Desulfatibacillum aliphaticivorans DSM 15576: one gene and its partner. The protein of the gene in region 2 binds, or shares a complex with, the protein of the main gene of each other region. Links are inferred from orthologs where the notes say so. Each region holds a gene or a part of one and is shown on either strand. Other genes may lie near its edges.

Region 1 (3,411 bases), on a different replicon or contig from region 2:
GAAGGCCATCCCGGATGCCGGCGCCGTGCTGCTGGAGCCCGTATACAAAATCGCAGTTATCGCACCGGACGACTTCACCGGCGATATCATGGGCGACTTGAACTCCCGCAGGGGCCGCGTGCTCGGCATGGACTCCAAGGGCAAAAACCAGGTGGTGGAAGCCCACGTGCCGCTTTCCGAAATCCTGACCTACGCCCCGGACCTCAATTCCATGACCGGCGGCCGCGGCATGTACACCATGGAATTCTCTCATTACGACGAAGTGCCTGCTCAGCTCGCCCAGAAGATCATTGAGGCGGCGGCCGCGGAAAAGGAAGAATAATTCCTTTCATTCCATAGAGACTAAAAAAGGGGAAGCCTTCGCTTGGAGGCTTCCCCTTTTTGCTTTTATAGATGAATATCTACGCGCCGCAGCATTTCTTGTATTTCTTCCCGCTGCCGCAAGGGCAAGGCGAGTTCCTGCCGACTTTGTCGTCCTTGCGCTGGACCGGCTTCTTCTTCACAGCCTGATCGCCGCCGTGGGAGAAGGTCATTTCCTGTTCCTTAGGCTTGATCTCTTCAATCTTTTCCGGCTCTTCCTCAAAGCGCACGAAGAAAAGCAGCTTGACCACTTCCTCCTGGATTTTATCGATCATCTCCTGGAACATTTCAAAGCCCTCTTTCTTATAAACGATCAAGGGCTGTTGCTGAGCGTAACTCCGGAGGCCGATGCCTTCCCGCAGGTGGTCCATGGAAAGCAAATGGTCCTTCCACAGGGAGTCCACGGTCCGGAGCATGACGTACTCCTCCAGGTTTCGCCACTGGTCGGAGCCGATGGACTTCTCCTTGGCGTCGTAGACCTCAATGGCCGTCTGGTACAGGATGTCGCCAAGTTCCTGGGACTTGATTTTGTCCTTGATTTCGTCGTCGACTTGAACGCGAATGCCGAACTGGGCGTACATATCGTCGTTGATGGCTTCCCAGTCCCAGTCTTTGGCGTGAGTCCGGTCGTCTGCGTGGACAGCGGCAATGCCCTCGGTCAGATCTTCGATCATAGCTTCGATATTGGGGCGCAGGCTTTCTCCGCTGAGTATTTCCCGGCGCTGGCGGTAGATCACCTCGCGCTGCTGGTTCATGACGTCGTCGTATTCCAAGATATGCTTACGGCCTTCAAAGTTGTGGGCTTCCACCTTGGCCTGGGCGTTTTCAATGCCCCGGGAGAGAATCTTGGCCTCAATGGGTTCGCCTTCCTGCATGCCCAAGGTGTCCATGATCTTGGACATGCGCTCCCCGCCGAAAATACGCAGCAGATCGTCGTCCATGGACAAATAAAAACGGGAGGAGCCCGGGTCGCCCTGACGGCCGGAGCGGCCGCGAAGCTGGTTGTCGATCCGGCGGCTTTCGTGCCTTTCCGTACCGAGAATATGGAGGCCGCCCAATTCCTTGACGCCCTCGCCCAGCTTGATGTCCGTACCGCGGCCGGCCATATTGGTGGAAATGGTGACGGAGCCCGCCTGCCCTGCGTTGGCCACGATCTGCGCTTCGCCTTCATGGTTCTTGGCGTTCAATACGTTGTGGGGAACGCCCCGCTTTTTTAGCATTTTCGCCAGGGTTTCCGAGTCGTCAATGGAGATAGTGCCCACCAAAACCGGCTGGCCGGAGCGATGCAACTCCTGGATTTCGTTGATGACAGCTTCGTACTTCTCCTGCTTGGAACGATAAATGACGTCCGGGTAATCCTTTCGGATCATGGGCATGTTGGTGGGGATAACCACAACATCAAGGTTGTAAATCTTTTTAAATTCGGGGGCTTCCGTGTCCGCCGTACCGGTCATGCCCGAAAGTTTTTCGTACATGCGGAAATAATTCTGAAAGGTGATGGACGCCAGGGTCTGGTTTTCGTTTTCGATTTTGACCTTTTCCTTGGCTTCCAGAGCCTGATGCAGGCCGTCGCTGTAGCGCCTGCCGGGCATAAGGCGGCCCGTGAACTCGTCCACGATGATGACCTCGCCCTGCTTGACGATGTAGTCCACATCCCTTTTAAAAAGGGTGTGGGCCTTCAGGGCCTGGTTGACATGGTGCAGCATTTCCATGTTTTTGTGGTCGTACAGGTTGTCCACACCAAGGCCCCCTTCGACCACTTTGACGCCCTCTTCCGTCAGTGCCACGGTGCGGGCCTTTTCGTCGATGGTATAATGATCCTCCTCCCTGAGCCGGGGGATGACCACGTCCACCTGATAGTACAACTGGGTGGATTTTTCCGCAGGGCCGGAAATGATCAAAGGCGTTCTGGCTTCGTCAATCAGGATGCTGTCCACTTCGTCCACGATGGCGAAGTGGTGGTCCCTTTGTACGAAATGCCCCCGGGAATACTTCATGTTGTCGCGCAGATAATCAAAGCCGAACTCATTGTTGGTGCCGTACGTGATGTCTGCGGCATAGGCTTCCTGGCGTTCATCATCATCCAGGCCGTGCACGATAGTTCCCACAGTCATGCCCAGAAAACGGTAGATCTGCCCCATCCATTCGGTGTCGCGCGTGGCCAGGTAATCGTTCACCGTAACCACATGCACGCCGCGGCCGGTCAATGCATTCAGATAAGCGGGCAGCGTGGCCACCAGGGTCTTGCCCTCGCCTGTTTTCATTTCCGCAATGTTTCCCTGATGCAAGACCATGCCGCCTATGAGCTGAACGTCAAAATGCCGCATTTCCAGGGTGCGGATGGAGGCTTCGCGAACCGCTGCAAAAGCGTCGCACAGGATGTCGTCAAGGGGCTTGCCGTCCGCCAACAGCTTTTTGAACACTTCCGTCTGAGCCCGCAACTCGTCGTCGCTCATGGCTTGGTATTTGGGCTCAAGCTCATTTATCTGATTGACTGTGGGATGGAAAGATTTAATAACCCGGGAATTTTTGGTGCCGAAAATTTTTGCTAGGGTTTCGCCTATCATTGAAAATTTCGCCTTTCAGAATACACGTATTGACTTAACAGGTTATGCTCGTAAAACCGGATGGGCTGAAAGCCGTGGACGCCTTTTCCTTTGGAAGATTGGCATGGCGCCGCCAGTGTGCGAGTGCGTATTGGGGGTATAGCAAAACCATTGCTCCTGCACAAGCCCTTGTTTGGCTTGAAAATCCAAATTTAACAACTGCATACGGTAAAACTTGGTTCGGGCGGGATTCTCCTTCCTATTCCGTATGCAATACCAAACTATAAGCATGGTTTATGGGTTCGGCAATCAGGAAAGCCGTGAAAATGCGCGTATAAATAAAAGAAAAACAGTTCTGAATTGTAGAGGGGATTTAAAATGTCGGGTCGCTGTGCACGAATTTCCTATGCCTTGATGCGGAGCGACCCGACAAATTGTGACGACGCCCATTTTAGCATTGGGCAAAAAAAACTATTCTTCAATATCACCCCAATCATCCCTGTCT
Region 2 (3,244 bases):
TTCCAATTCCACCTTGAACATGGCGTTGGGCAGCGTTTCCACTACCGTCCCTTGAACCTCAATGGCATCTTCCTTGGCCATTACTCGCTCCCGTCTACGGCGCTCAAAATCACCGGACCGTCTTCCAAAATAGCAATTGTATGCTCAAAATGGGCAGACAAGGTCCCGTCCCTTGTCACCGCGGTCCAACCATCATCCAAAACATCCACCTCGTACCTTCCGGCATTCACCATGGGCTCTATGGCTATGGTCATGCCAGCCTTCAAACGAGGACCTCGGCCGGGGGCGCCGAAGTTAGGCACTTGGGGTTCTTCATGCAACTCTTTTCCTATGCCGTGCCCCACAAAACTGCGGACGACCGAGAAACCCGCCGCCTCAACGCATTTCTGCACAGCCGCAGAAATGTCCGAGACGCGATTTCCAGGCCGGGCCTGATCTATTCCGGCGTAGAGGGATTGTTCGGTCACATCCATAAGTTGCTGCGCGTCCCGGCTAATGGAACCCACAGCCACCGTAACGGCCGAATCGCCGAAATAGCCTTCCTTCCTGACTCCAAAATCCATGGAAAGGATGTCCCCTTCCTTGAGTTGGCGGTCAGAAGGAAATCCGTGAACCACCTGTTCGTTCACGGAGGCGCACAGGGCGAATGGAAACCCCCTGTATCCCAGGAAGGCGGGCTTGCAATCGAAGTCCTTACACATCTTCCTGGCTAAAGCGTCCAGTTCAAGGGTGGTGACACCCGGTTTGACCATGGACGCCAGTTTTTTCAACACTGTGCCAACAATCTGGTTGGCGTTCCTTATCAGTTCAATCTCCCTGCGAGACTTAAGAACAAACATAATTCAGCTATCGTCCCCGCGTTTTTCCGCCCTTCTTGAGAAAGCCCTCATAATGCCGTGTGATCATGTGGGATTCCATCTGGGCGATGGTATCCAGGGCCACGCCTACCACGATAAGCAGAGCGGTGCCGCCGAAATAAAAGGGAACCTTGAACATTACCATCAAAGCTGTGGGCATGACGCACACGGCCGACACATAGATGGCCCCGCCAAGGGTAATGCGGGTCAGGACTTTGTCAATGTAATCGGCAGTCCTTTTTCCAGGTCGCACGCCCGGAATGTACCCGCCGTATTTCTTCAAGTTATCCGCCACGTCCACCGGATTAAAGGTGACAGCCGTATAGAAATAGCAGAAAAAGAAGATAAAGGCCACATAGGGAATTTCCCAAATGCCGGTTCCGGGGGTGAGCCACTCAGCAAACTTGTTGAGGGCTTCGATTCCCGAAAACTGGGCGATGGTGGCCGGAAACATCATGAGCGACGAGGCGAAGATGGGCGGAATAACGCCGCTCTGGTTGATCTTGAGCGGCAAGTGGGTTTTCTGTCCGCCGTACTGCCTGCGCCCCACAACCCGTTTGGCGTACTGCACGGGTATTCGTCTTTGGGCCGTTTCCACAAAGATAATCAACCCGATGACCGCAACCATAAAAATCGCCAGGCCCGCGACCGTGAAGACGCCCAAGGTGCCGGCGCCGATCAGGGTGATGGTCTTGGATACGGCTGCCGGGCCTCTGGCCACGATGCCCGCGAAGATAATCAGCGAGATGCCGTTTCCTATGCCGCGCTCCGTGATGGTCTCACCCAGCCACATGATAAAGGCGGTGCCAGCGGTGAGGGTGATCACGGTCATGATCCGGAAGCTCCATCCGCCGACAGGCACGATCTCCCCAGCGGAGCTGGCCATTTGCTCCAGGCCCACGGCAATGCCGAAGCCCTGAATAATGGATAGGAGCACCGTCCCGTAACGGGTGTACTGGGTGATCTTCTTGCGTCCTGCATCCCCTTCCTTGGACAGCCTTTCCAAATGCGGAATGACCACCGTGAGGAGTTGGAGAATAATGGACGCGCTGATGTAAGGCATAATGCCGAGGGCGAAAACGGACAACCGTTCAAGCGCCCCGCCGGAAAACATGTCAAAGAGCCCGAGAATGGTGTCCTGATGCGCAGCGAAAAAAGCCGCCAACGCGTTGCCGTCCACTCCGGGAGTAGGTATATGTACGCCGATGCGATACACAGCCAAAAGGCCTGCTGTAATCAATACGCGGCGCTTTAACTCCGGGATCTTGAAAATGTTCTGAAAACCACCGCCTACCATAATTTAAGCTGCCTCGATCTTCCCGCCGGCCTTTTCGATTTTTTCTTTGGCCGACTCGCTCCATTGGTCCGCTTTGACGGTCAGGGCCTGGGTGATTTCGCCATGTCCCAGGATCTTGACGCCGTCCACCTTGCCGGAAATCAGCCTGGCCTCTCTTAATGCGGCGGCGTCCACCACAGAGTCGGCTTCAAAACGGGCCAAATCGCGAACGTTGACCGCAGCGATTTTTTTGGCGAATATGTTGCAAAACCCACGTTTGGGCAGCCGGCGATGCACTGGCATCTGGCCGCCTTCAAAACCTGGACGCACACCGCCGCCGGAACGGGCTTTCTGGCCTTTGTGTCCCTTGCCTGCGGTTTTTCCCAGGCCGGATCCAGGGCCGCGGCCCTTGCGTTTTCTTGCTGTCCGCGCCCCCTTTGGGGGGGAGAGTTCGTTGAGCTTCATGCCTGCTACTCCTTAACTGAAACCAGATGCGAAACTTTGTGGATCATGCCGCGAATGCACGGAGTGTCTTCCAGTTCCACGGTTTTATTCAATTTGGTGAGACCCATGCCGCGCAGGACTTTCCGGTGCTTTTCGGGTCTGGCTATCATACTCTTGACCAGCGTCACCTTGATTTTCTGCTTCATCGTTCTTCCCTTGTCCTTGCTAAGGCCTGATTAGGGCATCAGAGTTTCAGGACTCACGCCCCGCCGGGCTGCCACGGCCTCCCGGGTTTCCAGAGATTTCAGGCCTTCAATCGTAGCCTTCACCACGTTGTGCGGGTTGTGGGAGCCCTGGCACTTGGTAAGGATGTTACCGATGCCGACCGCTTCCAACACAGCGCGCACGGCGCCGCCGGCGATCACGCCTGTACCGGGCCTGGCAGGCTTCAGGAGCACCTTGCCGGCTCCGAAGCGTCCAACGACCTCAAAGGGGATGGTCTGGTTGACCACGGGAATCCGAACCATGGAGCGCTTTGCTGCTTCCACGCCCTTACGGATGGCTTCGGGAACTTCCCCGGCCTTGCCCAGGCCGCTGCCCACTCTGCCTTCGCCATCTCCCACCACGACCACGGCGGAGAAGGAGAAGCGGCGGCCGCCCTTGACGA

What was found.
Region 1: the proteins of secY (region 2) and secA are in contact, whole or in part, in a crystal structure (PDB 3DIN), measured with the Thermotoga maritima proteins. The link is inferred for Desulfatibacillum aliphaticivorans DSM 15576 from one-to-one orthologs. Residues at the interface, in WP_004081795.1 of Thermotoga maritima: Glu108, Gly109, Glu110, Glu111, Ala236, Glu237, Arg238, Arg239, Ile240, Thr241, Ile242, Gln243, Tyr244, Ala245, Arg246, Arg247, Val248, Thr249, Gly250, Arg251, Arg252, Val253, Tyr254, Gly256, Ala257, Ser258, Thr259, Tyr260, Leu261, Pro262; in WP_004082002.1 of Thermotoga maritima: Glu261, Ala262, Arg263, Lys300, Ala301, Arg302, Thr303, Ile304, Ile305, Leu323, Tyr324, Asp325, Pro326, Val329, Ser330, Tyr333, Ile336, Lys340, Phe345, Val349, Glu363, Phe364, Tyr374, Ser375, Gly376, Gly377, Glu393, Ile395, Thr482, Ser483.

Annotation. Positions count from the first base shown.
Region 1 is NZ_AUCT01000007.1:32,390-35,800, forward strand. What follows is about bases 165-3,254. They hold secA (preprotein translocase subunit SecA), read right to left. Parts: upstream 2,928-3,254; coding sequence 402-2,927; downstream 165-401. Other genes in these bases: fusA (elongation factor G), read left to right, coding at 165-322. In the rest of the region: more of fusA, read left to right, coding at 1-164; G491_RS0107640 (REP-associated tyrosine transposase), read right to left, coding at 3,378-3,411. UniProt on the Escherichia coli protein: Required for protein export, interacts with the SecYEG preprotein conducting channel.
Region 2 is NZ_AUCT01000030.1:71,557-74,800, forward strand. What follows is about bases 1-2,923. They hold secY (preprotein translocase subunit SecY), read right to left. Parts: upstream 2,155-2,923; coding sequence 847-2,154; downstream 1-846. Other genes in these bases: infA (translation initiation factor IF-1), read right to left, coding at 1-81; map (type I methionyl aminopeptidase), read right to left, coding at 81-839; rplO (50S ribosomal protein L15), read right to left, coding at 2,158-2,598; rpmD (50S ribosomal protein L30), read right to left, coding at 2,604-2,783; rpsE (30S ribosomal protein S5), read right to left, coding at 2,814-2,923. In the rest of the region: more of rpsE, read right to left, coding at 2,924-3,244. UniProt on the Escherichia coli protein: The central subunit of the protein translocation channel SecYEG. Consists of two halves formed by TMs 1-5 and 6-10.